Regions from separate parts of the Sphaerisporangium sp. B11E5 genome, predicted to be linked through region 2. Evidence: riboswitches for the same ligand, from Rfam matches in the RefSeq annotation. Region 2 holds a riboswitch; the other holds the start of a gene.
What was found. A riboswitch is a leader RNA that binds a small molecule or an ion and turns the genes downstream of it on or off. The one in region 2 is predicted to bind ZMP and ZTP.

Region 1 (15,404 bases), on a different contig from region 2:
AGAGCGGGCGATTCGCGCGAGGGCAACCCTCCGGCAAGTCATCCGCAATCGCCAGACGTTACGAAAAGGGTGCGGGACTCCGCAGGCGCCACCCCGGTGCCCGGAAGCCCGCCGTGGAGGTGGACATCATGACGCGGTCGGAGTTCGACGACATCCGTGCGCACATCGCAGCCGACGAGGGCGACTCGGACGGTCTGCTGGTGTTGGCTCGCACCTTGTTGGACGACTTGGAGCAGGCGCGCCTACGTGAGGCGACTCTACGCGCCCGCTATCTGGAGTTGCTGACAGCCGCACGGGCCACGATCGCGTCGGACATCGTCGGGGATCCGAACCCTCTGACGTTCCTGCGGCACGAGCTCGGCCGCCGCGGCCAGTTGCCGGCCGCGGACGAGGACGTCATGCGGATCCTTTCCGACGCCCGTACGGCCGCCGAGTTGATCGCCCATCTGGCCGAGCCGCCGGCCCGGTCCCGGCCGAGCACGCGGATGCGCCGGTGTATTGGCCCCACGCGGAGACTCGCCCGCTGAGCGGGCCGATCCCTGCGAAGGACGGATGACGCGCTTTACCGTGCCCTGGAAATGGGCCTGGAAGACTTCCACCCATGTGGAAGCGGGGGATGAACTGGGCGGCCGTGACGCTCGTGGGGGTGTTCGGAGTCTTGTGGCTGGGCGTGGTGGTGTTCGCCGCGACGGCCACCGCAGGGTGGGTCCGGGCGGGGCAGGCGGTGTTCGGTGTCTGCCTGATCGGGTGGGCGATCAGGCGGTCGCTGTCGCTGCTGGTCCCGGCTCGGGCTCGCTGACGGGTTTGGCGTCGGCGTAGCACGTCACCGCGACCCCTTCCATGGGGATGCGCACGGGTGTCTCCCCGAAGAGCAGCCGGGTGGCCTCGGCGGCCGCCCGGCCCACGGCGTCCGCCACCTCGGCCACGAGCTCCTCGGGGCAGTGCACCATCACCTCGTCGTGCTGGAAGAACACCAGCCGGGCGGGTTCGGGCAGCAGGCCCCGTAGCAGGGCCATCTGGGTCAGCGACCACTCGGCCGCCGTGGCCTGGACGACGAAGTTGCGGGTGAACCGGCCCCGGTCGCGGGCCGCGCGGGCACCCTCGGGCCCGGCGACGAGGCGGGTCCAGTGCGCCGAGGGTGGTGGGCAGGTGCGGCCCAGCCAGGAACGTACCAGCCGTCCTTCCTCTCCGGCCTTGGCTGCTTCCTCCACGAACGCGTACGCCTGGGGGAACCGCTGTCGCATGACGGCGAGCAGCTTGGACGCGTCACCGCTGGTGCCGCCGTACATCGCGGACAGCATGGCGATCTTCGCGCTCTGGCGGGAGCCGCCGAACGCCTGGGCGAGCGCGGCGTAGAGGTCGATCTCACCGGCGGCCCTGGCCAGCCCGCCGTCCCCCGCCATGGCCGCCAGCACCCGTGGTTCGAGCTGGGCGCCGTCGGCGACGACCAGGCGCCAGCCCTCGTCGGCGACCACCACCCGCCGCATGACCTTGGGGATCTGCAGGGCCCCGCCGCCGTTCGTCGCCCAGCGACCCGACACGACCCCGGCGGCGACGTACTCGGGCCGGAAACGGTGGCCGCGCACCCATTGGTCCGCCCACACCCAGCCGTGGAAGCTGTACAGGCGTGCCAGTTCCTTGTACGCCAGCAGCGGCGCGACCGCCGGATGGTCGACCTCTTTCAGCACGTGGGAGCGGGTGGACGCCACGCTGAGCCCCGCCGCCTTGAACGCCCGCACGATCTGCTGCGGGGAGTCGGGGTTGACGGCCGCGCCGAACGCCGCGCCGACCTGGTCGGCGAGGGCCTGGAGCTTGACGGGGCGCATGCCGTGCACGGGACGGGGCCCGAGCAGGTCGGTGAGCAGCGCGTCGTGGACGTCCTCGCGCCACGGCATGCCGTCGTGGCCCATCTCGGCGGCGATGAGCGCCCCGGCGGACTCGGCGGCGACCAGCAGGCGGAACCTCGCGGGGTCGGCGGTGCGTTCGATGCGCCGGAGCTGGTCGCCGTAGACGGCGGCGACGTCCACCGGCAGCGGCTCGGGCTCGAACAGGGTGGCCTGCCGGGCGTGGTGCCCCGGATCGTCGGCGGGGACGGGCAGGCCGCGCAGCCGGGCGTACGCGGCGCCGGCCGACCGCGGCTCGCCGTACCGGCCCTCGTGGCCGAGCAGCAGCCCCTCGGTGAGCGTGAGGTCGTGGCAGCGGGCGGGGCGCACGCCGCGGGCGAGCAGCGGCGGGTAGACGGCGCGGGTGTCCGTCCAGACCCAGCGGGGACGCTCGACGCGGTCCAGGTCGCGGACGGCTTCGGCCAGGTCGTCGACGTGCGTGACGGCCCCTTCGCGCCCGCCGAGGGGCCGCAGGGTAGCGCCGTTCCCCTCGGGCGTCACCGCGATCCGCACATCGCTCAGATTACTCCCCGCCCCCGGTTTTCTCGATCACAGGTTCGCGTGGTGCCGTACCGGCCTGTACGGCGTGATGTGGGCCAGGATTGATCGCATGCTCACCGTGCTCCGCGCCTCCCATCCCGGCCCCACCGCGGTCGTCACCGCCGCGGCGTGCGCCCTGGCGGCGGCGGCCGGGCGGGGGCCGGGCGGGACGGCGCTGGTGGGGGCCGCCGTGCTGGCGGGGCAACTCTCGATCGGCTGGAGCAACGACTGGCTGGACCGCAGGCGTGACCGTGCCGTGGGGCGTGCGGACAAGCCGCTTGCCGGTGAGACGGTGGCGCCCGGCACGATCGCGGTGGCGGCGGTCGCGGCGCTGGTGTCGTGCGTGCCGTTGTCGCTGGCCAGCGGGGTGGCCGCGGGGCTCGTGCACCTGGCGGCGGTCGCCTGCGGATGGCTGTACAACCTGTGGCTCAAGGCGGGCCCGTTGTCACCGCTGCCGTTCGCGGTGGCGTTCGGGCTGCTGCCGGCGTTCGTCACGCTCGGGCTGCCCGGGGCGCCGTGGCCGGCGTGGTGGGCCCCGGTGGCGGGCGCGCTGCTCGGCATGGGGGCGCATTTCGCCAACGTCGTGCCGGACCTGCCGGGCGATCTGGCGCTCGGCGTGCGGGGGTTGCCGCAGCGGCTCGGGCCCACCGGGGCGCGGATGGGCGCCGCCGCGTTGCTGGTCGCCGCGTCCCTGGTGATCGCCATGGCGCCGGGGGGCTCGGCGGCGCTCGCGGTCGCGGGACTCTCCGCGGTCGGGCTGGCACTGGCGGGCGGGGCGGTGCTGGCCCGGCGGTCGCTGCGGCGGGCGGCGTTCGCGGTGACGGTGGCCGTGGCGGGGCTCGATCTGGTGATCTTCGTGGCCCAGGGCGGACGGCTGGTGTGAGTCACCCCGGGTCGGTGTGCACGTGCCCGTCCGCCAGGGCGATCAGCGCCTTGACGGCCGCGCTCGGGCGGCGGGCCGCGGCGGTGGCGACGCCGAGGGACCAGCGCAGAGTGCCCTCCTCCACGGGCACCACCCGAACACGGGGGTCGCGCCGTACGGCGAAGCCGGGCATCAGTGCCACGCCGAGCCCGTGGCCGACGTACGCGGCGGCGGTGCTGATGTCGGTCACCTCGATGGCGACGTGACGCTGCAGGCCGGTGGCGGCGAGCTCGCGATCCACGATGGCGCGGTTGCCGTAGCCGAGGGGCGAGTCGATGAACGGCTCGTCGACCAGGTCCGCGAGCCGGACGTCCCGGGCGGCGGCGAGCCGGTGTCCGGCCGGAAGGACGGCGACCAGCGGGACGGTGGCCAGCTCCCGCACGGTCAGCCCCGCCGGGGGGCGGCCGGGCAGGGAGAGGAACGCGATGTCGAGCCGGCCCTCCAGGAGTGCCTGCGCCAGCCCGGCCGAGCCGCTCGGGGCGGCACGCAGCCGGATGGTGACGGCCGGGTGCCGCACGTGGAACTCGCCGAAAAGAGCGGGCATGTCCAGGATGCCGACCGAGGTCATGGTGCCGACGTCCACCGTGCCGCGCAGCCCGCCGCGGACCTCCCCCACCGCGTCCCTGGCCGCCTGCGCCGCCGCCAGCGTGGCCCGCGCCTCGGGGAGCAGGGCGGCGCCGGCGTCGGTGAGGGCGACGCGTTTGGAGTCGCGTTCGAACAGGGTGGCGCCGAGGTCGTGCTCCAGGGACCTGATGGCGGCGGAGACGGCGGACTGCACGATGTGCAGGCGCCCCGCGGCGCGGGTGAAGTTGAGCTCGTCGGCGACGGCCAGGAAGCACTCGAGGTGGCGCAGTTCCATGTCTGATCATCTCCCGAGCCGATGACCGCGATCGAAAACAAGCGTTGGACGCGATTGCAGGTACGCCCGCATCCTGAGAAGAGTTCAGAGCGATGCGCCGAGCAGGAGATCCCCATGTCCGCCCCCACCGACGTTTCCCCTGTCAGCGACATCACACCAGAAGTCGTGCTGTCCGGGCCTCGGCGGGGTTCCCGGCGGTCGTGGGGCGGGGCCGGCCACCGGGCCGGCTTCTGGATCACCGCGCTGACGTTCCTCGTCGCGATGGCGTTCACGACCGTCCCGACCCCACTGTGGGCGATCTACCAGCAGGAGGACGGGTTCTCGACGCTCATGGTGACCGTGGCGTTCGCCGCGTACGCGGTCGGCGTCGTCGTCAGCCTGTTCCTCGCGGGGCACCTGTCCGACCGGTTCGGGCGCCGGCGGGTGTTGCTGCCCGCGGTGCTGATCGAGGTCGCCGCGGCCGTGATGTTCCTGACCTCCACGTCCCTCGGGGTGCTGGTCGCCGCGCGGGCCGTCACCGGTCTCGGCATCGGCATGGTCACCGCGACCGCCACCGCCTACCTCACGGACCTGCACCTGGCCGCCCGCCCCCGCGCCGACCGTACCCGCGCGGACCTGGTGGCCACCGCGGCCAACATGGGCGGCTTCGCGGTGGGCTCGCTGGTCTCCGGTCTGCTCGCCGAGTACGCGCCCGCGCCGCTGCGCACGCCGTACCTGGTCTTCCTCGCCCTCCTGGTGATCACCGCCGTCGCCACGGCCTTCGTGCCCGAGACCGTCCGCCCGGTGACGCCACGCCCGCCGTACCGGCCGCAGCGCGTCTCCGTGCCCGACGAACACCGGCCCGCGTTCTTCGCCGCCGCGTTCGCCGCCTTCACGACCTTCGCCGTCCTCGGCCTGTTCACGTCCCTGGCCCCGGGTTTCGTCGCGGGCACCCTGCACCACCCGTCCCGCGCCCTGGCCGGCCTCGTCACCTTCCTCGTCTTCGCCGCCGCCGCGACCACCCAGACCGTGCTGCGCCACCTGGCCCTGCGCCCGCAACTGGCCACCGGCCTCGTTCTCATGCCCGCCGGCCTGGTCACCCTGAGCACCGCCGTCTGGCTCCCCAGCCTCCCGCTGTTCCTCGCGGGCGGCGTCCTGGCCGGCGCCGGCGCCGGCGTCCTGTTCAAGGCCACCGTCACCCGCGTCCTCACCCTCGCCGCCCCGTCCCACCGCGGCGAAGCCCTGGCCGGCCTGTTCCTCATCGCCTACATCGGCCTCGCCGCCCCCATCCTGTCCCTCGGCCTCGCCACCCACTACGTCCAGGACCGCACGGCCCTCCTGGGCTTCGCCGCGATCCTGATCGCCATCTGCGCCGCCGTCAGCCGCCGCCTCCTGCGCCGCTGACGGGCGTCACGCCGACGCCGATCAGGATGGAAGTGTCCACCTCGTCCACTCCCGCGGCCCGAAGCCCGGTGAGGAGGTCGGTGCGGACCGCGGACACCGTGGCGGCGTCCAGGCCGGTGAGCATGCCGCGGAACCCGCTGCCCGTGACGAGGAGCCAGGCCAGTTCGGGGGTGAGGGAGACGGACATGGGGATCTGGGTGACGCGCACGTCGTCCAGGCCGCGTTCGGTCAGCCAGCCCGCCAGGCCCTGTTCGGTGCTGATGCGGACGAACGACGCGCTGCCGGACGGGGCCGGCACGGGGGCGCCGCGGGCTTTCTCGACGGCCGCGCGGAGCACCTTGGCGTACTCCTCCAGCGCGCCTCGTGCCCACGTGGTGACGGCGAAGCGGCCGCCGGGGGTCAGCAGGCCGGTCAGGCGGGTGACGGAGCCGTCCATGTCGGGGAGGAAGTACACGCCGTGGACGCAGAGGGCCACGTCGTAAGGCGTGTCCGTCGTCCATGTGGTGGCGTCGGCGTTGACGAAGCGCACGTTGCGCAGGCCGTGGGTGGCGGCGCGGCGTCTGCCCTGGGCGAGGAGCGAGCCGGCCAGGTCGATCGCGTGCACGGCTCCTGTGGGGCCGGTCGTGACGGCCGCGGGGATCGCCGCGGCGCCGGCGCCGCAGCATACGTCGAGGACACGGTCTCCTTGGCGTACCTCCGCCGCCTTGACGGTGGCGGCGCCGATGGGGTCCCACAGGACGGGGGACAGTTCCGCGAACTCGGCGTCCGTCGCGTCGAAGATGGCGGCGATCTGATCGGGTTTCATGGGCGAGTCCTTCCGTGGCGGGCGGTGGGCTCGTGCATGGCGCTCGAAAACCAAGGCCCTGGTCACCGGGAGTTCGTGACCAGGGCCTTCGTGGTGATAGGGGCGGGGTTCGCCCCCGCGGCCTCCGGGGTGTGAGTTGTACGCGCCACGTTCCCAGCATCGCATCCCGCTCAGGTGGTGCGGTCCGCCGGCAGGGTCAGCCGCCGCCGCAGCCGGGCGAATACGTCCCCGGTCCGGTGCACTCGGTGAGCCGTGACGCCCTGGCGGCGTGCCGGTGCGACGCGGGGTGCAGCCGGAACCGGCCCGGACGGGGCGCGTCGGCCAGCAGGCCGGCTTCGATGAGCGCGTCGACCGCGGCCTCGGCGTCGGCCGGGGCGAATCCGGTGATGTCCGCCGCGACCGCGACCGGGTGGTCGCCCGGGGGCAGCAGCGCGAGCCGGCGGAACAGGTGACGGGCGTCCGGGCGGAGCCGGCGGTAGGTCTCGTCCAGGGTGGCACCGGACGTGGTGGGCGTGGCGCCCGGCAGCGGGTCGAGGTGGCACCATCGGGCGCCGAACAGGCCGGCCAGGCCGCCGCGGCTGGTGACGATCACCAGCCAGCCGGTGGAGGCCGGCAGGAGCGGGCGGACCTGGTCCTCGGCGGCGGCGTCGTCGAGGACCAGCACGCCGCGGCGGCCCGCCATCACGGCCCGCAGCACATCGGTGCGCTCCAGGACGGGCCACGGCGTGCGGGACTCCGGGACGCCGAGCGCGTGCAGCAGATGGCCGAGGGCCGTGCCGGGTGCGACCGCCAGGCGGTGCCGTCCCCGCAGGTCGAGGAGGTGCCCCTGGGCCCCGTGCGCGGCGGCCACCCGGTGGGCCGCCCGGATCGCCAGCCGGGTCTTGCCGGCCCCGGCCGGGCCACTGATCACCACGACGGCCGGGCCGACGCACCGCCCGTCCGCCGTCATCGCGGCCGCGGCCACCTCGTCGAGCATGGCCAGCTCGGCGTCACGGCCGGTGAAGGGTTCGGTGCCGGCGGCCGGCCCGAGGGCCGCCGCGCCGCCTGTCGCCTCGGCAGGCGGAGTGAGCTCGCGGGTCGCTTCCGGGCCGAGGGCCGCCATGAGGCGGCTCATGGTCTGCCGGTGTGGCATCACCCGGCCGCGTTCCAGGTTGCCGACGGTCCGTGGCGACAACCCGGCGGCTTCGGCGAGCTGCTCCTGGGTCATCCCCGCGGACCGTCTCAGGGCCGCGAGCGTCGCGGGGAGGCCCCGCTCGGCTTCGTCCGTGCCGGCCGTCATCGCCGGTCCTTACGCCGGGCTCGCCGGACGGCGGCAATAGTGATCGACACATCCGTCAACGGTGCGCGTCGCGACATGTTGAACATCTAGTGTTCCGGGCGTCAGGGAGATCGACAGAGGCTGGAGAGATGATGTCTGGTCTCGATGAACCGGACGCGTTGGCGACGTTACTTCGGCATTACCGGCAGGTCGCCGGTCTGAGCCAGCGTCAGCTCGCCGAATCGGCGGGCCTCGGAGAACGGACCGTGCGGGACCTGGAACGGGGCCGGGTGGCCCGGCCGCAGCGGGCCACCATCGACCGCGTGGCCGATGCGCTGCGGCTGGGACCGGACGAACGGGCGCTGCTGCACCGGGACACGGCGAAGCGGCGCGGCCGTCCGGACGGTGACGGCCCGGTGTCCCGCGCACCGGATCCCGGTCCCGCCGCGAGCGCGGCCCGGATTCCCGACGTCCTCGCCGGTCTGGCCGGCCGGCCGGCGCGCGTGCCGCTGCCGGCGGATCCGCCGGATTTCAGCGGACGCGACGCCGAGCTGCACGAGCTGGCCCGTCACCTCGGCACCGCCGGGGCGACCGTGGTGTACGGGCCGCCCGGTATCGGCAAGACGAGTGTGATCGTGCGTGCGGCCCGGCTGCGGGCCGCCACGCTCCCGGACGGCGTGTTCTTCGTGGATCTGCGGGGGACCGCCGGCCGCGCCACGAGCGTCCGCGGCGCGCTCGCGCAACTGCTCACCGACCTCGGCATGGACCGGCGGCGGATTCCCGGCGGCTCCGCCGAGCGCCGGGCGTGCTACCTGGAACAGGTCGCCGGACGCGGCGCGGTCCTGGTCCTGGACAACGCGCTGGACGCCGAGCAGGTGCGCCCGTTGCTGCCGGTCGGCGGCGACTGGCGTGTGCTGGTCTCCAGCCGGCGGCAACTCGCCGACCTGACCGGGGTGCGGCGCCTGCGGCTCGGCGCGCTGTCCGACGAGGACGCCCGGCACCTGCTCGCCGGGATGGTGCGCCCGGAGCGGCTGGCGGCCGAACCCGCGGCCACCGACGAGCTCGTCCACATCTGCGGCGGCCTGCCGCTCGCCCTGCGGATCACGGGCAGCCGGCTGGCGAGCCGCCCGGGGTGGACGGTCGGGGGGCTGATGGACCGATTACGGGACACCCGCCGGCGCCTCGACGGCCTGTACGCCGGCGACGTCGAGGTGCGGGCCGCGTTCACCGTGTCGTACCGGCAGCTCGCGCCGGGTCCGCGGGCCGCGCTTCGCCGGCTCACGTCGCTGCCGTGGCCCGCGTACGACGTCGCCGCCGTGGCCGACGTGCTGGACGCCGATCCGGAGACGGCCACCGCCGTGCTCGCCGCGATCGCCGAGGCGGGGCTGCTCACGCCGGCGGCGGCCGAGGGACGGTTCCGGCTGCATGACCTGCTCGTCCTGTTCGGCCAGGAGCGGGTGCGCGACGAGGACGGCCCGGCCGAACAGGAGGCCGCGCTGGAGCGGGTGCGCAGCCGGCTGCTGGGGACGGCGGTGGCCGCGGCGTCCTGGTTCCCCAGCAACCGCAAGCCGGTCGTGCCGTCCCCCTTCCCCCGGCCGCGGCAGGAGTTCGACTCGGCCCGCGCGGCGCTCGACTGGTTCGAGGCGGAGCGGTACACGCTCACGTGGGCGCTCCGGCGGACGGCCGAGCAGCACCGCGCCGAGGAGATCGTCGCCGTGGTCGAGGCCGTACGGGGCCTGGCCGACCGGCACCACCACCTCGCGGCGTGGCACGAGCTGTTCCGGCTCGCGGTCGACGCGGCGCGGGAACTGGGCAGTCCGGCACTGGAGGCCCACGTACGCAACGGGCTCGGCTTCGCGCTCAAATACCAGGCCCGGCGCCCCGAGGAGGCGCTGCCCGAGCACGAAAAGGCCAGGCGGCTGTACGCCGAGATCGGCGACCGCCCCGGCCACGCCTGGAGCACGTTGTACACCGTGGGGGCGCTGCACCGATCCGGCAGGCTGGCGGAGGCCCTCGACCGTGCGCGGCTCGCGGCGAAGTTGTTCGCCGACAACGGCGACGAGAACGGCGAGGTGATCGCCGCCTACGCGACCGGCGACATCCTGCGTGACATGGGACGCCCCACCGAGGCGGCCGAGCTGCACCGGCGTGCGCTCGCCCAACTCACCGACCCCGCAGGCCGCGACCGGGTACGAGCCGGCATGATCGGCTACCGCCTGGGCCTGGACCTGGCCGCCACCGGCGACCTGCCCGGCGCGGTAGAGGTACTGGACCGCGCACTGGCGACGTTCCGCGCGGAACACCACCCCACCGGCATCGCCGAGTGCCTCGGAGCGCTGAGCGAAGTACTGGCCCGCCTCGGCAGCCCCCGCGCCGTCCCCGTGGGCACCGAGGCCGTCCAGGTCTGCCACGAGTTCGGCGACCTCCCCCGCCAAGCACAAGCGTGGTACGCCCTGGGCCTCGCGGCCCGCGCCGAGGGCCGACCGGACGACCACTCCCGCTGCTGGGACCGAGCCCGCGCCCTGTGCGAAGAGACCGATCTGGAGGGCCGCCGCCTGGCCCAGAAGCTGGCACAAAGCTGAATCGGCCGCCGGGTCCGCTCGGCGTCATGATGCGCTCGCGACCGCCGCTTGCGCCGTCTGGGCGAGCAACACGGCGATGGTCATGGGCCCGACGCCGCCTGGCACAGGGGTGATGAGGCTCGCACGGGTCCTCGCGGTCTCGAAGTCGACATCACCGACGTTGCCCGGGTTGTAACCGGCGTCGATCACCACGGCGCCCGGTTTGACGTCCTCCCCGGCGATGAGGCGAGGCCGTCCGACGGCCGCGACGAGAATGTCGGCCTCACGCACGACGGAACGCAGGTCGCGGGTACGCGAGTGGCAGTACGTCACCGTCGCGTCCCGCGCCAGCAGGAGCATCCCCGCGGGCTTGCCGAGGATCGCGCTCCGGCCGACCACGACCGCGTGCCTGCCCGCGACCTCGACCCCGTAGTCGTCGAGAAGGCGCATGATGCCCCCCGGAGTACAGGAGACGAAGCCCGGCAGGCCGAAGCTCATGGCCGCGAACGAGTGCGTCGTGACCCCGTCGACGTCCTTCTCCCGGGGCGATGGCCTCGAAGGCGGCCCGTTCGTCGATGTGGTGCCCTACCGGGTGTTGCAGCAGGATCCCGTGCACGTCAGGATCCTGCGACAAAGACCCGATGGCGTCGACCAGTTCCTCGGTGGTGGTCGCGGCCGGCAGGTGCACGTACCGGGAATCGATGCCGGCCGCCGCGCATCGAGCCCGCTTCATACGGACGTAGGTCACCGAAGCCGGATCGTCCCCTACCAGCACCGTGGCCAGGCACGGCGCCTTCCCCACCCGTCGTGTGACGTCCGCGCACACCGCCGCGGTGTGCGCGAGAATGTCGCGGGCGAGACGGCTGCCGTCCATGAGACCGGCGACCTGCGTTCGAGCCATGAGCGTCTCCAGAGGCGTCGCAGTGAATCGCCCAGGCGCCCGGCATCGACGTCGGCTGTCAGGCCGCTCCCTGGTGGTGCTCCACCTCAGCGCCGGTCACGGCCCGGTCCCACTGTAGACACTCCTGCGATGCAAGGCCCGGCAGCGAGCGAGCCGTGAACCCGCCTCGTGTCACTGGTCTGCAATGCGCTGTCCCATTCATCTGCAATGCGGCGTCAAGGACCTTGAAAGCGGCCCGTCGCACACTGCTGCCAGCTCAAGAGAAAAGGATCACCAATGACCGCCCCCCGTACCCTCACCGGGATCGCCCTGGTCGCCGGCACTATAGCCCTCACCCCCCTCGCCGCCACCGCGGACACCACCGGCAGCCCCGCCGCCGTCTCAGCCCAGACCACCGCGACCCAGAACTGGGGCGCCTACTACGCCCCCGGTCGCAAGGCCAAGGCGTACGGCACGCTGTGGGCGGCCCCGAAGGACGACCCGAGCAAGCCCACCTCGCTGGTGAAGGTCAAGGGCAAGGTCATCGACCGCACGCGCTCAGGCTCGAACTGCGGCTGGGCCGTCTTCCGCGTCTCCTACGGCACCGCCGACGGCAACGTGCCCAACACCCTGCGCACCTTCACCACCTGCAAGTACGACAAGGCCAAGAAGTTCGCTTTCACCTTCAAGAACGTCTACCAGGTCGAACTCAAGGTCTGCTCCGAGCCGAAGGCCGCCAAGCCCTCGCTGAACTGCCTCTACTCCGGGACCTGGAAGTCCCTGTACGTCTACTTCAAGTAGCACTTGTCACATGCGTATGTTACGCGCGTAACATACGCATGTGACGCACGATCAGAGCTGGCTGTTGATCAGTGTTTCGACCGCCGGGGGACCTGGGACGTTGCGCGTGCAGGTGTGGCGCAAGCTACGTTCCCTCGGCGCTCTGTACCTGCAGCAGTCGGTGTGCTTGTTGCCTGACCGGTCCGAGACCATCCGGCAGGTACGTCGCCTGATGGACCGTGTACACCAACAGGGAGGCAACGGCCGGGTCCTGCGGATAACCCTCGCGGACCAGGCCGAGTACACACAGATCGTGAGTGAGTTCAACGCCGCCCGCGACGCCGAGTACGCCGAAGTCCTGGAACGGCTCCCCGCCTTCCGCGAAGAGCTGGACCGGGAACGTGATCGCGGCAGGACCACTTACGCCGAGGTGGAGGAATCAGAAGCGGACCTGGAACGCTTCCGCTCGTGGCTGGCCAAGATCGCGGCCCGCGACTACTTCCACGCCCCCGCAGGCCCGGCGGCAAGAACGGCCGTCGAGCATGCGGCCGCGGACCTCGCGGCTTTCGAGCAGACCGCACTGTCAGCCGAAACCGCCGCGATGAGCACGGGCCCCGGCATCCCAGCACTCCATGGGGAGGCCCAGTGACCGGCCGGTGGTGGCTGGACACGTTGATCGCCCTAGCCGCCGCGCTCCTGGTGGCCTGGTCGATACTCCTGATCACCCTGGCGATCGTCCGCCCACGCGGCGGCCTCCTCCGAGAGGCACTTCGCCTCCTGCCCGACGTCCTACGCCTGGTACACCGCCTGGCCTCCGACCCCGACCTACCCCGCGGCGTACGCCTCCGACTCGCCCTTCTCCTCGCCTACCTGGCCTTCCCGATCGACCTCATCCCCGACTTCATCCCCGTCCTGGGCTACGCAGACGACGCGATCATCGTCACCGCCGTACTCCGCAGCGTCGTACGCCACGCAGGACTCCCCGCCGTACGCCGCCACTGGCCCGGCACCGACGACGGTTTCCTCGTTCTGTGCCGGCTGACCGGTCTCCCCACTTCCTGACCTACAGCGGAACATCACCCAAGGCACCGCGGCGTCCACAGGGGTTATCGAAGAGGGCGAACTCGCCAGGATGTGGAGCATCGAAGGCTTCGGCCCACTGCTCGATCATGTTTCGGCTGATGACCGCTACGCCCGGCACTCTCTGCTTGTTGCGGGCCTCCAGCCGGCGCCATAACCCATCGGTGTGAACCGCCAGGTAGTGCAGCTCGACTGCGGCTCCGAGTGCGCGAGCACGAAGTCGCATTTCGTCACGTTCGGCACGAGCCCAGAAACCGAACTCCAGGATCACACTGACTCCGAGCCGGACGAGGTCTTCCGATTGCTGCCGGAACAGCCCTTCAAGCCGATCACGTGGCTCTGCCTCGTGCAGGTCGATCCCCAGACGGGTCAACCATTCGTCAGGGCACAGGCGAATGGCCGGAATCTGGTCAGCCAGTCGCTTCGCGAGAGTTGTCTTGCCTGCCCCTGGCAGCCCGCACAGCAAGATCAATCGCCCTGGACGGCCCCCGTTCATGCCAGACCCCCTATGCCGCACCACCGTTTCATTGAGCCTTACCGCTTGGGCCGCGGTGATGCCCGCGAGGGGGCGTGGTGGCTTAGATGGCGGCGGCGTTTACAGATCCGTTTACAAACGGCCGGGTTTGGCGCCGAAAGAGTAAGGCCCTGGTCTCCGGTGAACCGGAGACCAGGGCCTTCGCTAGTAGCGGGGGCAGGATTTGAACCTGCGACCTCTGGGTTATGAGCCCAGCGAGCTACCGAGCTGCTCCACCCCGCGTCGCGTTGTAGGTAAAGACTATCGGGCGGGGAGGGCGGAGGCAAATCAAGGCGGAGGGCGGGTCGGGTGACCCGCCCCCGGGGGTCATGAGCTGGGCGTTGGTGCTGGTGTGGCGGCGGTTGCCGAGGACGGGTCGGGGGTGGGGGTTGCTGTGGGGGTGGCGGAAGGAGTGGCCGGGGTTGGCTGCTTCTGGGCGTCCAGGGCTGACTGGATGTCCTTGAGGGCCTGAGCCAGGCGCTTGTTGGCTTCGCCGTAGGCGGCGAAGTCGCCGTTCTTGAGGGCCGCTTGGCCGTCGTCGTAGGCCTTCTGGGCGTTGGCGTAGGCGCTGGCCAGGTTGGTGGGGACCTGGGGCTGGTTGGGCTGGTTCTGGGTTGGTGTGGTGGGGGTCGTGGGGAGTTGCTGGCCCTTGCCGAAGACCTGGTCCAGGGCGTCGGTCAGGGTTGTGCCGATGCCTACGTCGGAGCCGAACATGACGAGGACGCGGGCCAGGGTGGGATAGCGGGCGGAGTTCTGGACCTTGGGCTGGACGTAGACGGGTTCGACGTACAGCAGGCCGCCGCCGAAGGGCAGGGTCAGCAGGTTGCCGTTGAGGGTCTCGGTGGTGCCGCCGATGCGCAGGTCGTTCAGGACGCTGGCGGCCTTCGTGTCGAAGGTGTTCTGCGCCTGTTTGGGACCCGGGATCGTGGTGTCGCTCGGGAGTTGCAGGATCTGGATCGGCGTGTCGGCGTCACCGGTGGCGTCCACGGCCATGAAGGCGGCCAGGTTGTCCCGGTTGTTCGGCACCATGGTCGAGGTGAGCGAGAAGCGGGGCTCGGTCTCTCCCGGCATGCGCAGCGTCACGTAGTACGGCGGCTGCTTGGTCTTGGTGCTCGCCGGGTCCTCGGGGACCTTCCAGAAGTCCTGACCGCCGTAGAAGGCGTTGGGGTCGGTCACGTGGTAGTTGCCGAGGATGTCGCGCTGCGCCTTGAACAGGTCCTCGGGGTAGCGCAGGTGGTCCATGAGCTGCGGCGAGATGTCGGACTTCGGCTTGATGATGCCGCCGAAGGCCTTCTGCCAGGTGCGCAGCAGCGGGTCCTTGTCGTCCCAGGCGTACAGGGTGACCGTGCCGTCGTAGGCGTCGACCGTGGCCTTCACCGAGTTGCGGATGTAGTTGATGTGGTCGCGCGGCTGCTGGGCGGCCAGCAGGCGGTCGGTGGAGGTGTCACGGGTCATGTCACCGAAGCTGCGGCGCTCGGAGTAGGGGTAGTCCTCGGACATCGTGTAACCGTCCACGATCCACAGGATGCGGCCGTTCACGACCGCCGGGTACGGGTCGCTGTCCAGGGTCAGGAACGGCGCCACCTGCTCGATGCGCTGACGCGGGTCGCGGTTGTACAGGATGCGCGACTTGGGGTTGATGTCGGAGGAGAGCAGCAGGTTGGTCTCGCCGTACTTGGCGGCGTACAGCAGGCGGGTGAGGAAGTTGCCGATCGGCACGCCGCCCTTGCCGGTGTAGACGGTGTTCTCCTGGCCGCTGCCCTGCCCGTTGTTGCTCTGCAGGGGGAAGTCCAGCTCGATCTTCTTGTCGCCGCCCACGATGGAGTACGCCGGGGAGTTCTCGCCGAAGTAGATGCGTGGCTCGAAGGTGCCGAGGCCGTTGGTCGGCGGGATGTCCTTGACGATGAAGTCGGGCTTGCCCTGGGCGTCGGTCCTGCTG
Region 2 (15,404 bases):
CGCCCGCGACGTCCCCTGGGATGCGAGGCCGGGTGGTCAGAGGTGGATTCCGCATTCGGTCTTGCCCATGCCGGCCCACCGGCCGCTGCGCGGGTCCTCGCCGTCCGCCACCCGGCGGGTGCAGGGCGCGCAGCCGATGGAGGGGTACCCGTCGTACTGCAACGGGTTGACGATCACCCCGTTGTCGGCCATGTAGTTGTCGACGTCCTCCTGGGTCCACCGCGCGATGGGGTTCACCTTGACCATCTGCCGCTTGGCGTCCCACTCCACGACCTTGGTGCCGGTCCGGGTCGGCGACTCGTCGCGCCGGATCCCGGAGATCCACGCCAGGTAGGGCTCCAGGGCGCGGTTGAGCGGCTCCACCTTGCGCAGGAAGCAGCACAGATCGGGGTTGCGGCCATGCAGCCGCGGCCCGAGCTCGCGGTCCTGCTCCTCCACCGTGCGCGACGGCGTCACGTTGATCACGTTGACGTCGTACACCTGCTGTACGGCGTCCCGGGTGCCGATCGTCTCGGCGAAGTGGTAACCGGTGTCGATGAACAGCACGTCGATGCCCGGCTTCACCCGGCTGACCAGATCGATCAGCAGGGCGTCGGTCATCGAGGAGGTGAGGCACAGGCGGTCGCCGAAGGTCGCGGCGGCCCAGCGGATGATCTCACGGGCCGGCGCGTCCTCAAGGAAACGGGCCGCCGAGTCCACGATCCCCCGCAGGTCGAGGACGCCGCGCTGACGCTCTAACTGTGACTCGATCTCCAAAAGTGTCATGACTGGCTCACTTCTCTCCTCGTACGTCAGGCGGTGCCGCGGTGAACACAGGTCTCGGGGGGTTGGCGCGTCCCCGGCGGGCGCTCACGAGCGCACTCCGATGCCGAGGAACTTCACGGTGAAAGCGCGAGCGCAGGATCGGCAGTACCAGCCGCCGTCGCCGGCGTAGGGTTCGAGATCCTCTTCGCCGCAGTACGGGCAGTGGAACGGGACCGCGCGCTCGCTCACGTGGTCACCTCGCCCCCGGTCGCCTGCCTCATCGCAGGTCCGCCTCCTCGGCGCGCTGAACCCAGGCGGCGAAGGTCTCGCCGTCCAGCTTCTGGCCCTGGAAGTTCTTCAGCACGCGCTCGATGTAGTCGGGCAGCTCGTCGGCGGTGGCCTTCAGGCCGCGGATCTTGCGTCCGAAGCCGGGGGACGTGCCGAGCGAGCCGCCGAGATGAATCTGGAAGCCCTCCACCTGCGCGCCGCCGCCGTCGGTGACGAGCTGGCCCTTCAGGCCGATGTCCGCCACCTGGATGCGGGCGCAGGAGTTCGGGCAGCCGTTGACGTTGATGGTCAGCGGCTCGGAGAAATCGGGCAGCCGGCGCTCCAGCTCGTCGATCAGCCCCGCGGCGAGGCCCTTGGTCTCGACGATCGCCAGCTTGCAGTACTCGATGCCGGTGCAGGCCATGGTCTGGCGCCGGAACGTGCTGGGTGTGACCCGCAGCCCGGCCGCCTCCAGGTCGGCGACGGTGCCCTCCACCTCGCCGGGGGCGATGTCCAGGATCACCATCTTCTGCTCGACGGTGGTGCGCACCCGGTCCGAGCCGTGCCGCTCGGCGATGTCGGCGATGCGGTGGAGCGTGTCGCCGTCCACCCGGCCCACGGTGGGGGCGAACCCGACGTAGAAGTTGCCGTCCTTCTGCGGGTGCACGCCCACGTGGTCGCGCCGCCCGCCGCGCGGCGCCTCAGGCGCGGGGCCGTCCGGCAGGGTGTACCCGAGGTACTCCTTCTCCAGCACCTCGCGGAACCGCTCAGGACCCCAGTCGCTGACCAGGAACTTGATGCGGGCCCGGTGCCGCAGCCGCCGGTAGCCGTAGTCGCGGAAGATGCCGACCACGCCGGCCCAGACCTCGTGCACCTGCTCGGGGCGGACGAACGTGCCGAGCCGCTTGCCGATCATCGGGTTGGTGGACAGGCCGCCGCCCACCCACAGGTCGAAGCCCTTCTCGCCCTGGTCGTTCACGACGCCGACGAACGCGATGTCGTTGATCTCGTGCACGGTGCAGTGCGCCGGGCAGCCGCTCATCGCCGACTTGAACTTGCGGGGCAGGTTGGAGAACGCCTTGTCGCCGATGTACCGCGTGACGGTGTCCTCGATCTGCGGGGTGGCGTCGATCACCTCGTCGGCGTCGATCCCGGCCAGCGGGCAGCCCAGCATGACGCGGGGGGTGTCGCCGCACGCTTCGGTGGTGGACAGCCCGACCGCCTCCAGCGCCTCCCAGATGGCGGGCACCGACTCGATCTCCACCCAGTGGAGCTGGATGTTCTGCCGGTCGGTGACGTCGGCCGTGCCGCGGGCGTAGCGGTTGGCGATGTCGGCGACGGTGCGGAGCTGCGCCAGGCTGAGCTGGCCGCCGTCGATGCGGACCCGCAACATGAAGTAGCGGTCGTCCAGCTCCTCCGGCTCCAGGATGGCCGTCTTGCCGCCGTCGATGCCCGGGCGGCGCTGGGTGTACAGCCCGTACCACCGGAACCGGCCGCGAAGGTCGGCGGGGTCGATGGAGTCGAATCCCGCCTTCGAGTAGACGTCGATGATCCGCTGACGGACGTTGAGCCCGTCGTCGTTCTTCTTGTTCTCCTCGTTCTTGTTCAGCGGCTCGCGGTACCCGAGAGCCCACTGACCCTCACCGCGCGGTCGCTTGTGGTGACGGTTGGCGGGCCGGGGCGGGCTGGTCATGATGCGTCCTTTGCCGGGTTTGCCGGGGATTGTGGTCAGGTGGCGCGGACGCGCGGGCAGAAGGCCGGCCCGACTCTCCGATGAGTGCGGGGGGCATGAAAAAACGCCCGTTACGCGCCCTTGCCGTCAGGAACTGGGCCTGGCCGGAGTCAACAGGGTGCGACGATCAGTTCAACGGGCGTCACAACAGATGGCACTGCGGACACGCAGGAAGTCGACGTGCCTTCGCACGACGAGAAGCGGGTCCACTGGCATGTCCTAGACGATACCCGCCCAGTCTGAGATGTCCAATATCAGGTCCACACTTTGGACGCCGCCCCCGCGCGGGCCCAGCTCAACCGGGCCTGTGCCGCTCGTACGCCGGGGACACGGGGCGCGCGGCTCAGCCCTGCCGGGGCCAGCCGAGCGGCGGTTCGGCGGGCTCGCCGGGCGGGCGGTGCTGGCAGTCGCACCATGAGCCGTCGCGGCACTCCTCGTGGCGTTCGTCCTTGCATTCCTCGCAGATCACCTTCCCATTGTGCGCGCATGCCTCCCGACCTGCGAGGATTCGTCGCCGGCCGTGCTTTCCGGGCAGCCGGAACTGGCTAGTATCGGTAGCTGTGGCCGTGGCAGCGGATAGCGCGGCCGTCCTTCGGGTAGTCGGCCGGGAGTCGGCGCGGACGCGATCGTTACACGGCGGGCTCGTGGTGAGGTCATGTTGCGAATACCTTTGGATGCCATGACGTCCGCCGACGCGTCGGCCAAGACCAGGCGGAGCCTTCGGTGGAGGACCAGGGCGAGGGCCCACACCGCCGCGGTCCGTGCCTCGCGCCCCATACGCGCCATTGGCGGCTCCCGCCTCTGGGCCCTCGTGAAGGCCACCTCGATCGCCGGGTTCAACTTCCGGGTCACCGGCCTCGCCGGCGAGGCGGCGTTCTTCGCGCTGCTGTCCCTCCCGCCGTTCGTGCTCGGCCTGATCGGCCTGCTCGGCAACCTCACCTCCGTGATCGGCGCGGCCACCGTGGCCGAGAGCAGGGCCTGGCTGCTCAGCCAGTCGCGGCTGCTGTTCAGCGACAACGCCGTCGACCGCGTGGTGCGCCCCCTGGTGGACGACATCCTCAAGGGCGGCCAGGTCTCGCTGATCTCCGTCGGTTTCCTGCTCGCCCTGTGGTCGGGCTCGCGGGCCCTGTTCGTCTACGTCGACGTCATCTCCGTCGCCTACGGCCTCGGCGAGACCCGGGGCATCATCCGCACCCGCATCCTGTCGTTCGGCCTCTACATCGCCGCGCTGCTCATGGGGCTGATCGTCATCCCCGTGCTGGTGGTCGGGCCCACCCTGCTCGCGGACACCTTCCCCCGCTACGGGGGGCTGGTAGGGGTCCTCTACTGGCCGGTGGTCGTCCTAGGCTCGGTGCTGGTGCTGACGCTGCTTTACCACCTGAGCGTGCCGGTGCGCACCCGCTGGTGGCGCGAGGTGCCCGGCGCGCTGCTCGCGCTGGTCATCTGGATCCCCTGCGCCGCCGTGCTGCGCGCCGTGCTCGCCGCGTGGTTCACGCCGCTGTCCATCTACGGCTCGCTGGCCGCGCCGATCGCGATGCTGCTGTGGCTGTACATCACGGCGCTCGCGGTGCTCATCGGCGCCACGCTCAACGCCGAGTTCGATCGTCTGTGGCCAGCGGGGCGCACCGCCGGGAACGGCGGCTCGGCTATCGTTTAGGGATACGTGACTGGCGCGTGCGGGTGGGTCACCACCGGGGAGCGAACTGCGGAGGCCGGGCGCCTGGGTCTTCGTGAGTGCCGACGTAGTCTTCGCGAGCCATCGAAGGAGTTAGGCCATGAGTTCTCTTTCCCACGTCGACCCGGAGATCGCCGAGCTGATCAAGGCGGAGGAGCGGCGCCAGGCCGACACCGTCAAACTCATCCCGTCCGAGAACTATGTCTCCAGGGCCGTCCTGGAGGCCACCGGCACCGTTCTCACCAACAAGTACTCCGAGGGCTACGCCGGCAAGCGCTACTACGAGGGCCAGCAGGTCATCGACCAGATCGAGACCCTGGCCGTCGAGCGCGCCAAGTCCCTGTTCGGCGTCGCCCACGCCAACGTCCAGCCGTACTCCGGCTCGCCGGCCAACCTCGCCGTCTACCTGGCGTTCCTGAACCCCGGCGACACCGTCATGGGCATGGGCCTGCCGTTCGGCGGCCACCTCACCCACGGCTGGTCGGTCTCGGCCACCGGCAAGTGGTTCACCCCCGTCCGGTACGGCGTGCGCCGCGACACCGGCCGCATCGACATGGACGAGGTGCGCTCCCTGGCGCTGGAGCACCGCCCCAAGCTGATCTTCTGCGGCGGCACGGCCATCCCGCGCACCATCGACTTCCCGGCGTTCGCCGAGATCGCCCGCGAGGTCGGCGCCGTGCTGGCCGCCGACATCGCCCACATCGCCGGCCTGGTCGCCGGCGGTGCCCACCCCTCGCCCGTGGGCCACGCCGACGTGATCACCACCACCACGCACAAGACGCTGCGTGGCCCGCGCGGCGCCATGCTGATGGCGTCCGACGACGAGCACGCCAAGGCGCTGAACAAGGCCGTCTTCCCCGGCCTGCAGGGCGGCCCGCACAACCACACCACGGCCGCCATCGCGGTCGCGCTGCGCGAGGCGGCCACCGACGACTTCAGGACGTACGCCCACCAGGTCGTGACCAACGCCAAGGCCCTGGCCGAGGAACTCGCGAGCCGCGGCTTCACCCTGATCTCCGGCGGCACCGACAACCACCTGATCCTGATCGACCTCACCTCGAAGGGCGTCGCCGGCAAGCCCGCCGCCCAGGCCCTGGACCGGGCCGGCCTGGAGACCAACTACAACACGGTCCCGTTCGACCCCCGCAAGCCCTTCGACCCGTCCGGCATCCGCATCGGCACCCCGTCCGTCACCAGCCGCGGCATGGCCGAGTCCGAGATGCGCCAGATCGCCGCCTGGATGGACGAGGTGGTCACCAGCCTCGCCAAGGGCGACGCCGACGCCACCGAGTCCGTCATCGCCCGCGTCCACGCCGACGTGAGCGCCCTGACGGCCAAGTTCCCCACCCCGGGCCTGAGCTAGCGCTGAGATGTCCACTCAGGCCGGCCGGGCGGCCGCTGCTTTTCCCGGCTTCCCCGGCTTTTCCCTCCGGCGCCGGCACGGCGGGACGTGGTACGGCGAGGCCGATGACCGGTCAGTGACGCACTTCCCGGCGTACGGATGTCTCCTGCTCCGGGATACACCAGTGATCGGCGCCGACGCGGTGGGACGTGGTACGGCGAGGCCGATGACCGGTCAGTGACGCGCTTTCCGCCGTACGGATGTCTCCTGCTCTGGGATGCACCAGTGATCGGCGCCGACGCGGCGGGACGTAGTACGGCGAATCCGGCGCCGCCGTACGGCGCCCCACCCGGTGAGCGTGCGTTCCTGGACACCGCACTGGCGGACAGCGGGACACGGGCCCATGGTCCCGTGTCCCGCTGTCCCCGTGGCGCCGGGACGGTACAGGGCGGGGGAGTGACACGCCTGGCGAAATACGCTTGCGAGCGGTGGGCGTCCGCGCGGTATGGTTGGCGCGATTCGCCGCCTCGGCCGGAGGCGGCCTCGACGTGGCAGGAGGTGAGCACGACATGCGGGTCTTTCTGATGAGCATGCCCATGTCCTGTTCCTCCTGGGTGCCCGTCGAGAGCTGAACGCCGCGGGTACCCGTTCCCGAAGGGTGCCTACAGTGACCACCACCGGTCATGAGCTTTCTCTCCTCGGCTGGCGTGACTCCCTCGCCGCCGATCTTCCGGGCGGCACCGTCCCCGCCCGGGTGGCCCGCGTCGACCGCGGTGCCGCCGAGGTCATCGCCGCGGACGGCCACCACACAGCTCCGTACTCCGCCAGGCTGCGCCGCGCCTCGGCCGAGGATCCCGTGGCCCTGCCCTGCGTGGGCGACTGGGCCGCGCTGACGTGGCTGCCCGAGGGCCGCCACGAACTGCGGGAGGTCCTGCCGCGCCGCACCGCCCTGGTGCGCGGCGGCGTCAGCCGGGACTCGCGGGGCGGCCTGTCCGGCGACTCCCAGGGCCAGGTGCTCGCCGCCAACATCGACGTCGTGTTCGTCGCGGAACCCGCCGTGCACGGCGACGACTTCGCCGAGCTCGGCCGCATCGAACGGCTGCTCGCCCTGGCCTGGGAGAGCGGTGCCCGCCCCGTCGTGGTCATCACCAAGGCCGACCTGATGGGCGAGCACCTCCCCGGCCTGCTCGACGACGTCGCCGCCGCCGCACCCGGCGTGGACCTGCACGCCGTCTCCGCCCTCGACGGCGACGGCGTGGAGGACGTACGCGCCCACCTCGCCGGCGCCGCCACCGCCGTGATCCTCGGGCCTTCCGGCGCCGGCAAGTCCACCCTGGTCAACGCCCTGGCCGGCACGGACGTCATGGAAACCCAGCAGGTCCGCGCCGTGGACGGCCGAGGCCGCCACACCACCGTGCACCGCGAGCTGGTCCCCCTGCCCGGCGGCGGCCTGATCATCGACACCCCCGGCATCCGCCGCGTGGGCATGTACGAGATGAGCCAAGGCGTCGACATGGTCTTCACCGACATAGAAGACCTCGCCGACCACTGCCGCTTCGCCGACTGCGCCCACGAGACCGAACCCGGCTGCGCCGTCCTCACCGCCGTCGAAGAGGGCGAACTCCCCGAACGCCGCCTCGCGAGCTGGCGCAAACTCCAACGCGAAGCCGCCTGGATGGCCCGCCGCGGCGACGCCCGCCTCCGCGCCGAGGAAACCCGCAAGTGGAAAATCATCCACAAGTCCGTCCGAGGCAGATCCCGCCCCTAACCCCACCAACGAGACACCTGCCACAACCCCCGCCCCCACCATGTTCGGTAGGGGATGGGGTTGTGGCGGGTCCCGTCCCTGGTCGTTGTCGGGTGGGGGGTGGGTTGTGGCGGGTCCCGTCCCTGGTCGTTGTCGGGTGGGGGGTGGGTTGTGGCGGGTCCCGCACCTGGTCGTTCTCCGTGGGGGGTGGGGGCGTAGCAGGTCCGACCCCTGATCGTTGACCGGCCGCGGGGGCCCGCAGCCGCGTCCCCGCCGTGCGGCGCATCATCCGGCCGCGAGGCCGCTTCTTTCGCCGCTTTGCGGCATCTTGTTGCTCGGCGCCGCGTCGGCGGGACGTGGTACGGCGGATCTCGGCGCCGCCGTACGGGGGGACACCGGCATATCCGCCGGTGAAGTGGTTGGGGATGACCGTCCTTGACGGCGTTTCCCGGGTGGGCCCGCGGTCGCGGGGGCCAGCCGGGAACGGCGGTCGCGGGGGCCAGCGGCGGGTCATGTCCCGGCCGCCGTGCGGCGTTTCATCCGGCCGTTAGGCCGGTTCCTTCGCCGCTTTGCGCAGCGTGACCGGCGCCGCGTCGGCGGGAGGTGGTATGGCGGATCTCGGCGCCGCCGTACGGTGGGGCGCCGGTATGCCGTTGGTGGGTGATTCTGGATGGTTGGTCGGCGGTCGCGGGTGGGTCCGCTGTAGCGGGGGCGTGTCCGGCAGCCGTGCGGCGTCTCATCCGGCTGTTGGGCGGGTTCCTTGGCCGTTTTGCGGCATCTTGACCGGTGCCGCGTCGGTGGTACGTGGTGCGGCGGGTTTCGGCGCTGTCGTGCGGTGGGCCGCCGGTATGCCCGTTGGTCGGGTGATTTGGGGTGATCGTCCTGGTCGGTGGTCGTCGTGGGGCGGGGGCTTGTGGGGGGGGGGTGGGGGTACGGGTTTGGTATGGGCGTTGGCCGGCGGGTTTCGTTGCCGTTCCCGGGGCGGGGGGAGGCGGGGATGATGCTTGCGGAGATGCTCTGGGACATGGGGCTGGCGGATCCGGTGGTGCTGGCGCTGCCTCGGGGTGGGGTGGCGGTGGCGGGGCCGGTGGCGGAGAGGCTTTGTGCGCCGTTGGAGGTGTTGGTCACCCGGAAGATCGGGCATCCGGCGCAGCCGGAGCTGGGGCTCGGGGCGGTGGCCGAAGGAGGGGAGCCGGTGTTCGACGCGGGGTTGCTGGCGCGGTTGCGGATGTCTGAGGAGGACCTGGCGCCGGTGGTCGAACGGGAGCGGCGGGAGCTCGCCCGGCGGGTCGCGGTCTACCGGGGGGAACGGGCGCTGCCCGCGCTGACGGGGCGTGACGTGGTCGTGGTGGACGACGGGCTGGCCACGGGGGGGACGGCGCGCGCGGCTCTGCGGGCGGTGCGCCGGGCCAGGCCGCGCAGGCTGGTGCTGGCGGCGCCGGTGGGATCGCCGAGGACGGTGACCGCGCTCAGGGACGAGGCGGACGAGGTCGTCATGCTCGCCACGCCGCCAGGTTTCCACGCCGTGGGGCAGTGGTACAGGCACTTCGAGCAACTGACCGACGAAGACGTCCTCCGCCTTCTCGGGCGGAGGACGGACGGGGGTTCGGCTGTGTAGGGGTTGGGGTTCACAGAGTGGGGCCTGGGGAGGCACCCGCATGATCATGCGGCAATTTCGACCCTGGAGGCGTACAGGAGCGGAGAAGCCGCATGATCATGCTGGCAACAGAAGCATGCCGGTGGAGGGTTGGTCAGGCGGCGCTGATCCCGGCGCTGGCGGCACGCCGCATGCGGCGGCGACGCTCGGACGCGCGCTCGTCCTCGTTGAGCCCGCCCCACGTGCCGTACTTCTCCGGACGGGACAGGGCGTAGTCGAGGCACTCGGCGCGGACCGGGCACTGGGCGCAGATGGCCTTGGCCTTACGCTCGCGGATGTCGCGCTCCGGCTGACGCTCGCCGTCGGGGCCGAAGAACAGCACAAGGTCCTCTCCACGGCACGCGGCATCATCCTGCCAACCCCAGCTGGGGCGGGGGCGGGCGATCTGCCGACGTACCTGAGACATGAGAAACCACCTTAGGTGAGATGTATTTCGTGTGTGGGCCGCTTTGGACGCTTTTGGCATCTCTATTTGCCAACGCCGTGACGGGCCGTGGTGTTCCCGGCTCGCTTCGGAGCCCTCAGGTCAGAACGGGCGAGCCGCACCGGAGATGCTCCAGCGCGGCCAGCCGGTAGGTCGTGACCGTGTCGGCGCACGAGGTGCCGCACGGGGCGGTGAACTCCGTCCGCTCGACCACGACCCGGAACCACGCGTCCTCGCGGTGTGCGTACACGTACGCCGCGGTGACGTCGCCGTCCGACCTGGTGGATTCCACGGCCACTCCGCCTACCGACACGTCGCCCGTGTGAACGCGGACGAAATGCTCGGCGGCCTGCGATGGCTCAGGGATGCCCGCGCGTCCCCGGAAACGGTCGAGAACGATCTCGCCGTGCCGGTACGCGTTTGCCACCGCGATGGCGGCAGCCTGAGACATGCTGCCGTAGTAAAGCCCGTGTGGCAAGCACACGAGGTTGGCGGCGTAGCGATCGCCGCCCACATGGGTGGTTTCCCACACTCTTCCCGGCCCTGCTTCGGCCAAAACCCGGGCGATGGGCAGGCCTTCGCGGGCACAGCACGCGTTGCGCCTGGCATGGGTGCAGACCAGGAACACCGGCTCCTTGACAAGTATGCAGGACCCTGGAACCACTCCGCGCACCAGAGATCCCAGGTCAAGATCCCTTGGGTCCTCGAAGAACCCCTCGGCGATCCAGGGGACCTCGGCGGTGGCATCCGCCACGAGGATCCTGCGCGGCCCCGTGACCTGGGTGCGGCGGCCGGGACGGCGGATGAGCTGGGCGCGTACGCCGAGGTCGGCGGCCCGGCGGAGCAGCTCGTGGATCTCGGCGGGGAGGTCGCATTCGGGCAGGTGGGAGGCCCAGGGGCCGGTGTGCTCGATGAGCAGCCAGAAGCGGGCGCCCACCGTGGCGCTCGCACGTACCGGTATCCCGCCCGCGTGAGCCCCGGCGGGGTGCTCGCACCCTCTCGCCCGGTCTCCGATCACGATTCCTCCCCCATCAACTTAGGTAAGACTAACCTAATGGTGGCGGTCAGGCGGCGAGCGGTTTTCTCAATTCCCGACAACAGCCGAATACTGGCAGTTTACGTCATGCCGATGTGACGAAAATCACACGCGTGGGCCTGCTGGGGAAACCATGCGAATCCGGGCTATTCCCCACGAAGTTCTCGGACGACGCGCTCGGCGACCGGGAGGGCCGCGGCCCGGTCCTCCGGCACCAGGCCGATGCGGGTGCGCCGGTCGAGCAGGTCGCCCGCGTCCAGCGCCCCCTCGTGCCGCACCCCCCACACCAGCTCCGCCACCGTCACCCCGAGCGGCAGCCCGTCCCCCGCCCAGCGCTCCTCCCGCGCCAGCCGGTGCACGGCCGCCGCCTCCCGGCCGTACCGCTCGGCCAGGCGGCGCGGCACGCCCTCCGGCCCCGGCCGGTCCCCGGCGCCCACCAGGGGGAGCCCCGCCGTACGGCTCGGCGGCGCCCCGGGGAAGGCCGCGTCCACCGCGTCCAGCGCCATGCGGCGGTAGGTGGTCAGCTTGCCGCCCACGATCGTCACGACGCCGTCTGGGGCCGTCAGGACGGCGTGCCGCCGCGAGAGGTCGGCGGTGCGCCCGCCGCCGTCCAGCAGCGGTCTCAGGCCCGCGTAGGCGCCCGCCACATCGGCCCGCGTCAGCGGCGTCTGGAGCACCGAGCCGAGCACGTCCAGCAGGAACACCACGTCGGCTTCGGGCGCCTCCGGCACGTCGGGCACCGGGCCGTCCAGGGGTTCGTCGGTCAGGCCCACCAGCACGCGGCCGTCCTGCTGGGGGAGGACCAGGACGAAGCGGGCGGTCTCCCCGGGGATCGGCACGTGCATGCCGGCCCGCGGCGACCCGAGCGCGCCCTCACGCAGCACCAGGTGGGTGCCGCGCGACGGCCGTACCCGCACGGAGGGGGACAGGCCGCCCGCCCATACGCCGGCCGCGTTGATCACCTTCCGGGCCCGCAGCGTGAACGTCTCACCGGTCAGCTCGTCGCGGGCCTCGGCGCCGTCACCCGACAGCGACAGCGCGCGGCACCGGGTCACGATCCGCGCGCCGTGCGCCGCGGCGGTGCGCGCCACGGCCACCACCAGCCGCGCGTCGTCCACCACGCGCCCGTCGAACGACACCAGCGCGCCGCGTAGCCCCGCCCCGCGCAGCCCCGGCACCAGCTCCCTGGCCCGGGATGCGTCCACCCGCACCGGGCCGGGCAGCGTGCGCCGCGGGGTGCCGGCCGCCGCGCGCAGCACGTCGCCGAGCCGGTAGCCGGCCATGGTCACCGCCGCCTGCGCCGCCGAGACGGCGGGCGTCAGCGGCATCACGTACGGCTGGGCGCGCACCAGGTGGGGCGCCGTGCGGCACATCAGCGTGCCCCGCTCCACCGCGCTCTCCCACGCCACCCCGACCTGCCCCTTGGCGAGGTAACGCAGCCCGCCGTGGATGAGCTTGGAGCTCCACCGCGACGTGCCGAACGCGAGGTCGTGCGCGTCGATCGCCACCACCGACAACCCCCGCGACGCCGCGTCGAGCGCGACCCCCGCCCCGGTGGCGCCGAGCCCCACGACGAGCAGATCGGCCGTGGTCTCCCGGGCCTCGCCGAGGTCGCGGACCCGCCGCGCGGCGTTCAAGGAGGAGTTCACGAGCGGGACGCTCCTTTCAGGTGACGGGTCCGGCGGGGCCCCCCAGGCCTTCCTGGCGGTCCGCCCACCAGGCCCGCCTGGAGGGCCGGTGCACGGCGGGTGCGGTTTTCCCGGGTGGGTTGAGTGGCGGGTCCGCCGGGGAGGGCGGGTGCACGGTGGGTGCGGTTTTCGCGGGGTGGGTTGAGTGGCGGGTCCGCCGGGGAGGGCGGGTGCACGGTCGGCGCGGTTTTCCCGGATGGGTCGCGTGGGGGGTTCGCCGGGGACGGCCGGCGCATGGCGGGGCGCGGGTTCTCGCGGGTGGGGCGTGGACCGGGTCGGCCCCGGGAGGGCCGGTGCGCGGGGGGCGCGGGGCTTGGCGGGTGGGGCGCGCACGCGGGCCGGGAGGGCATGTCACAGTGTAGGGCGTGGAGATTCCCGACACCCCGGCCGAGCCGATGCTGTGGTCCGGCTGGGGCGACCCCGCCAAGGTGGCCGGCCTGCCCGCGCCCGTGCTCAAACTGCTGCGTGAGCTGCTCGGCGTCCGCGAGCCGGAGCGGCGGGCGGCGACCTTCGGCGAGGTGCGGCTGCCGCCGGTGGCCCTGACGGCGGGGGTGCTCGCCGACCTGTGCGCCGTCGTCGGCAGCGCCAACGTGCGGATCGACGACGACGCCCGCATCCGCCACACCCGCGGGAAGTCCACCCCCGACCTGCTGCGCATGCGCGCGGGTGACGGCTCCGACGCCCCCGACGCGGTGGTGCAGCCCGGCTCGCACGAGGAGGTCCTGGAGCTCCTGCGGCTGTGCTCCCGGTACCGGGTGGCGGTCGTGCCGTTCGGCGGCGGCACCTCGGTGGTGGGCGGGCTGGTCGCCGACCGGCGCGGCTTCACGGGCGTGATCGCGCTGGACGCCGGCCGGCTCAACCGGCTGCTGACGGTGGACACCGAGTCCCTGGTCGCCGACCTGGAGCCGGGGCTGCGCGCCCCGCAGGCCGAGAACCTGCTGGCCGGGCACGGCCTGACCCTCGGGCACTACCCCCAGTCGTACGAGTACGCCACCCTCGGCGGGTTCGCCGCGGCCAGGTCAAGCGGCCAGGCGTCCGCCGGGTACGGCCGGTTCGACGACATGGTCATGGCGGTCACGGTGGCGACGCCGCGCGGCACGATGGAGTTCGGCCGGGCGCCGAAGTCCGCCGCCGGTCCCGACCTGCGCCAGCTCGTCCTCGGCTCCGAGGGGGCCTTCGGCGTGATCACCTCGTTGCGGCTGCGGGTGCGCCGCATGCCCGAGGAGCGGGTGTACGAGGGCTGGCGCTTCGAGTCCTTCGCCGCGGGCACCGCCGCGCTGCGCCGCGTCGCGCAGAGCGGGCCGATGCCCACGGTGCTGCGCCTGTCCGACGAGGCCGAGACCATGGTCGGGCTGGCCAAGCCCGACCAGATCGGCGGCTTCCAGACCGGCGCGGGCTGCCTGGCCGTCGCCGGGTACGAGGGCGACGCGGCCGACGTCGCGTACCGGCGCGAGAAGACCGCGGAGACGTTGTCCGGGCTCGGCGGGCTCTACCTCGGGCCCGAGCCTGGGGAGGCGTGGGCGCACGGCAGGTACGGGGCCCCGTACCTGCGCGACGGGTTGCTCGCGGCGGGCGCCACCGTCGAGACGCTGGAGACGGCGTGCTTCTGGTCGGGCGTCCCGCGGCTGTACGACGCGGTGCGGCTGGTGCTGAGCGTGGCACTCGGGCAGACCGGCCCGCCGGGGCGGCAGGGCAACCCGCCGCTGGTCATGTGCCACATCTCGCACGTGTACCCGACCGGCGCGTCGCTGTACTTCACTGTGGTGACCGCGCAGACCGGCGACCCGCTCGGCCAGTGGGACACCGCCAAGCGGGCGGTCAGCGAGGCCATCGGCATCGCGGGCGGCACCATCTCGCACCACCACGGGGTGGGCCGGGACCACCGCGACGCCTACGCGCTGGAGATCGGCGAGCTCGGGGTGGAGATCCTGCGCGCCGTCAAGGAGCGGCTGGACCCGGCGGGGATCCTGAACCCGGGCGTGCTCATTCCGTGATCTGCCGGATTCCGTGTTCGGCCGCCCGCCGGGGCAAGATCGCGGGGAGAATGGGGCCATGGTCGACGTCGATCGGGCCGCCGAGCGCGGGAAGCAGCTCTCATCCCGGGTGTCGGAGGAAGGGGCCGGGTGGTCCTGCCAGCAGGTGGGCACGTTCCAAGGGTTGCGGCCGGACAAGGCCGGCTTCTCCTGGCTGCGGCCGTCGGTGCTGCTGCGGTCGCGCAACGAGATCCTCGCCCAGCTTCTCGGTGACCCGTCGGACGAGATGCGGCGGCGGTGGATCGCGGTACGTCAGGAGCGCGGCGTCGATCCCGATTTCCGGATGAAGCCTGATGTGGGGCCGGAGTTCAGCTTCCTGCTGGTCGGGGACACCGGCGAGGGCGACGCCTCCCAGTACGCCGTGGTGCCCGGCCTGCTCAAGATCGGCGAGGGCACGGCGTTCGCGATCGTGGCCAGCGACGTCATCTACCCCACCGGGGCGGGCGACGAGTACGAGGACAAGTTCTTCCGCCCCTACCAGGGCTATCCCGGGCCCATCTACGCCATCCCCGGCAACCACGACTGGTACGACGGGCTCGGCGGGTTCATGCGGGTGTTCTGCGACGAGCCCGCGATCGAGGCGGGGAAGCGCCTCCCCGGGCTGCGCGGCCTGCTGTGGAGGAAGCCCGAGCCCATCGACGAGGCGAAGCTCGCCAAGGCACGCGAACGGCGCGGCGCCCCCGGGCAGCGGGCCGTGCAGCCCGGCCCGTACTGGGTGATCGACCTGCCCGGGCTGCTGCTCGTGGGCATCGACAACGGCATCAGGGGCGGCATCGACCGCGACCAGGGCGCCTGGCTGCGCCGGGTGTCGGCCGACCCGCGCCCCAAGGTGCTGATCACCGGCAAGCCCATCTACGACCGCAACGCCTACCACCCCGGCCCCATCGAGGGCGGCGGCACCGTGGACGAGATCGTGCGCGACCCCGCCGCCAACTACGTCGCCGCCATCGGGGGCGACACCCACAACTACCAGCGTTACCCCGTCGCGGTCGGCGACCGCGTCATCCAGTACATCGTCTCCGGCGGCGGCGGCGCCTTCACGCACGCCACCCACACCAT

Region 1: another riboswitch for ZMP and ZTP. It lies ahead of ABGB17_RS37490 (hypothetical protein); the one in region 2 lies ahead of glyA (serine hydroxymethyltransferase).

What each region holds. Positions count from the first base shown of each region.
Region 1 covers NZ_JBDPMD010000079.1:559-15,962, forward strand. Annotated here, with positions in the region: gene ABGB17_RS37445 (hypothetical protein) at 129-527, shown strand; gene ABGB17_RS37450 (hypothetical protein) at 602-799, shown strand; gene ABGB17_RS37455 (bifunctional 3'-5' exonuclease/DNA polymerase) at 756-2,396, opposite strand; gene ABGB17_RS37460 (UbiA family prenyltransferase) at 2,494-3,306, shown strand; gene ABGB17_RS37465 (LysR family transcriptional regulator) at 3,308-4,204, opposite strand; gene ABGB17_RS37470 (MFS transporter) at 4,319-5,587, shown strand; gene ABGB17_RS37475 (class I SAM-dependent methyltransferase) at 5,562-6,392, opposite strand; gene ABGB17_RS37480 (helix-turn-helix domain-containing protein) at 6,589-7,671, opposite strand; gene ABGB17_RS37485 (helix-turn-helix domain-containing protein) at 7,803-10,232, shown strand; gene ABGB17_RS37490 (hypothetical protein) at 10,257-10,709, opposite strand; ZMP/ZTP riboswitch at 11,135-11,222, opposite strand; gene ABGB17_RS37495 (hypothetical protein) at 11,389-11,892, shown strand; gene ABGB17_RS37500 (Chromate resistance protein ChrB) at 11,933-12,520, shown strand; gene ABGB17_RS37505 (DUF1232 domain-containing protein) at 12,517-12,933, shown strand; gene ABGB17_RS37510 (AAA family ATPase) at 12,935-13,447, opposite strand; tRNA gene ABGB17_RS37515 (tRNA-Met) at 13,635-13,708, opposite strand; gene ABGB17_RS37520 (UPF0182 family protein) at 13,793-15,404, opposite strand, start outside.
Region 2 covers NZ_JBDPMD010000056.1:23,826-39,229, reverse strand. Annotated here, with positions in the region: gene ABGB17_RS33470 (sirohydrochlorin chelatase) at 1-55, opposite strand, end outside; gene ABGB17_RS33465 (phosphoadenylyl-sulfate reductase) at 37-765, opposite strand; gene ABGB17_RS33460 (Insertion element protein) at 850-993, opposite strand; gene ABGB17_RS33455 (nitrite/sulfite reductase) at 1,022-2,704, opposite strand; gene ABGB17_RS33450 (hypothetical protein) at 3,087-3,212, opposite strand; gene ABGB17_RS33445 (YhjD/YihY/BrkB family envelope integrity protein) at 3,555-4,400, shown strand; ZMP/ZTP riboswitch at 4,397-4,476, shown strand; gene glyA (serine hydroxymethyltransferase) at 4,519-5,781, shown strand; gene rsgA (ribosome small subunit-dependent GTPase A) at 6,428-7,528, shown strand; gene ABGB17_RS33430 (phosphoribosyltransferase family protein) at 8,505-9,125, shown strand; gene ABGB17_RS33425 (WhiB family transcriptional regulator) at 9,259-9,570, opposite strand; gene ABGB17_RS33420 (sucrase ferredoxin) at 9,686-10,606, opposite strand; gene ABGB17_RS33415 (glycerol-3-phosphate dehydrogenase/oxidase) at 10,771-12,273, opposite strand; gene ABGB17_RS33410 (FAD-binding oxidoreductase) at 12,708-14,306, shown strand; gene ABGB17_RS33405 (metallophosphoesterase) at 14,365-15,404, shown strand, end outside.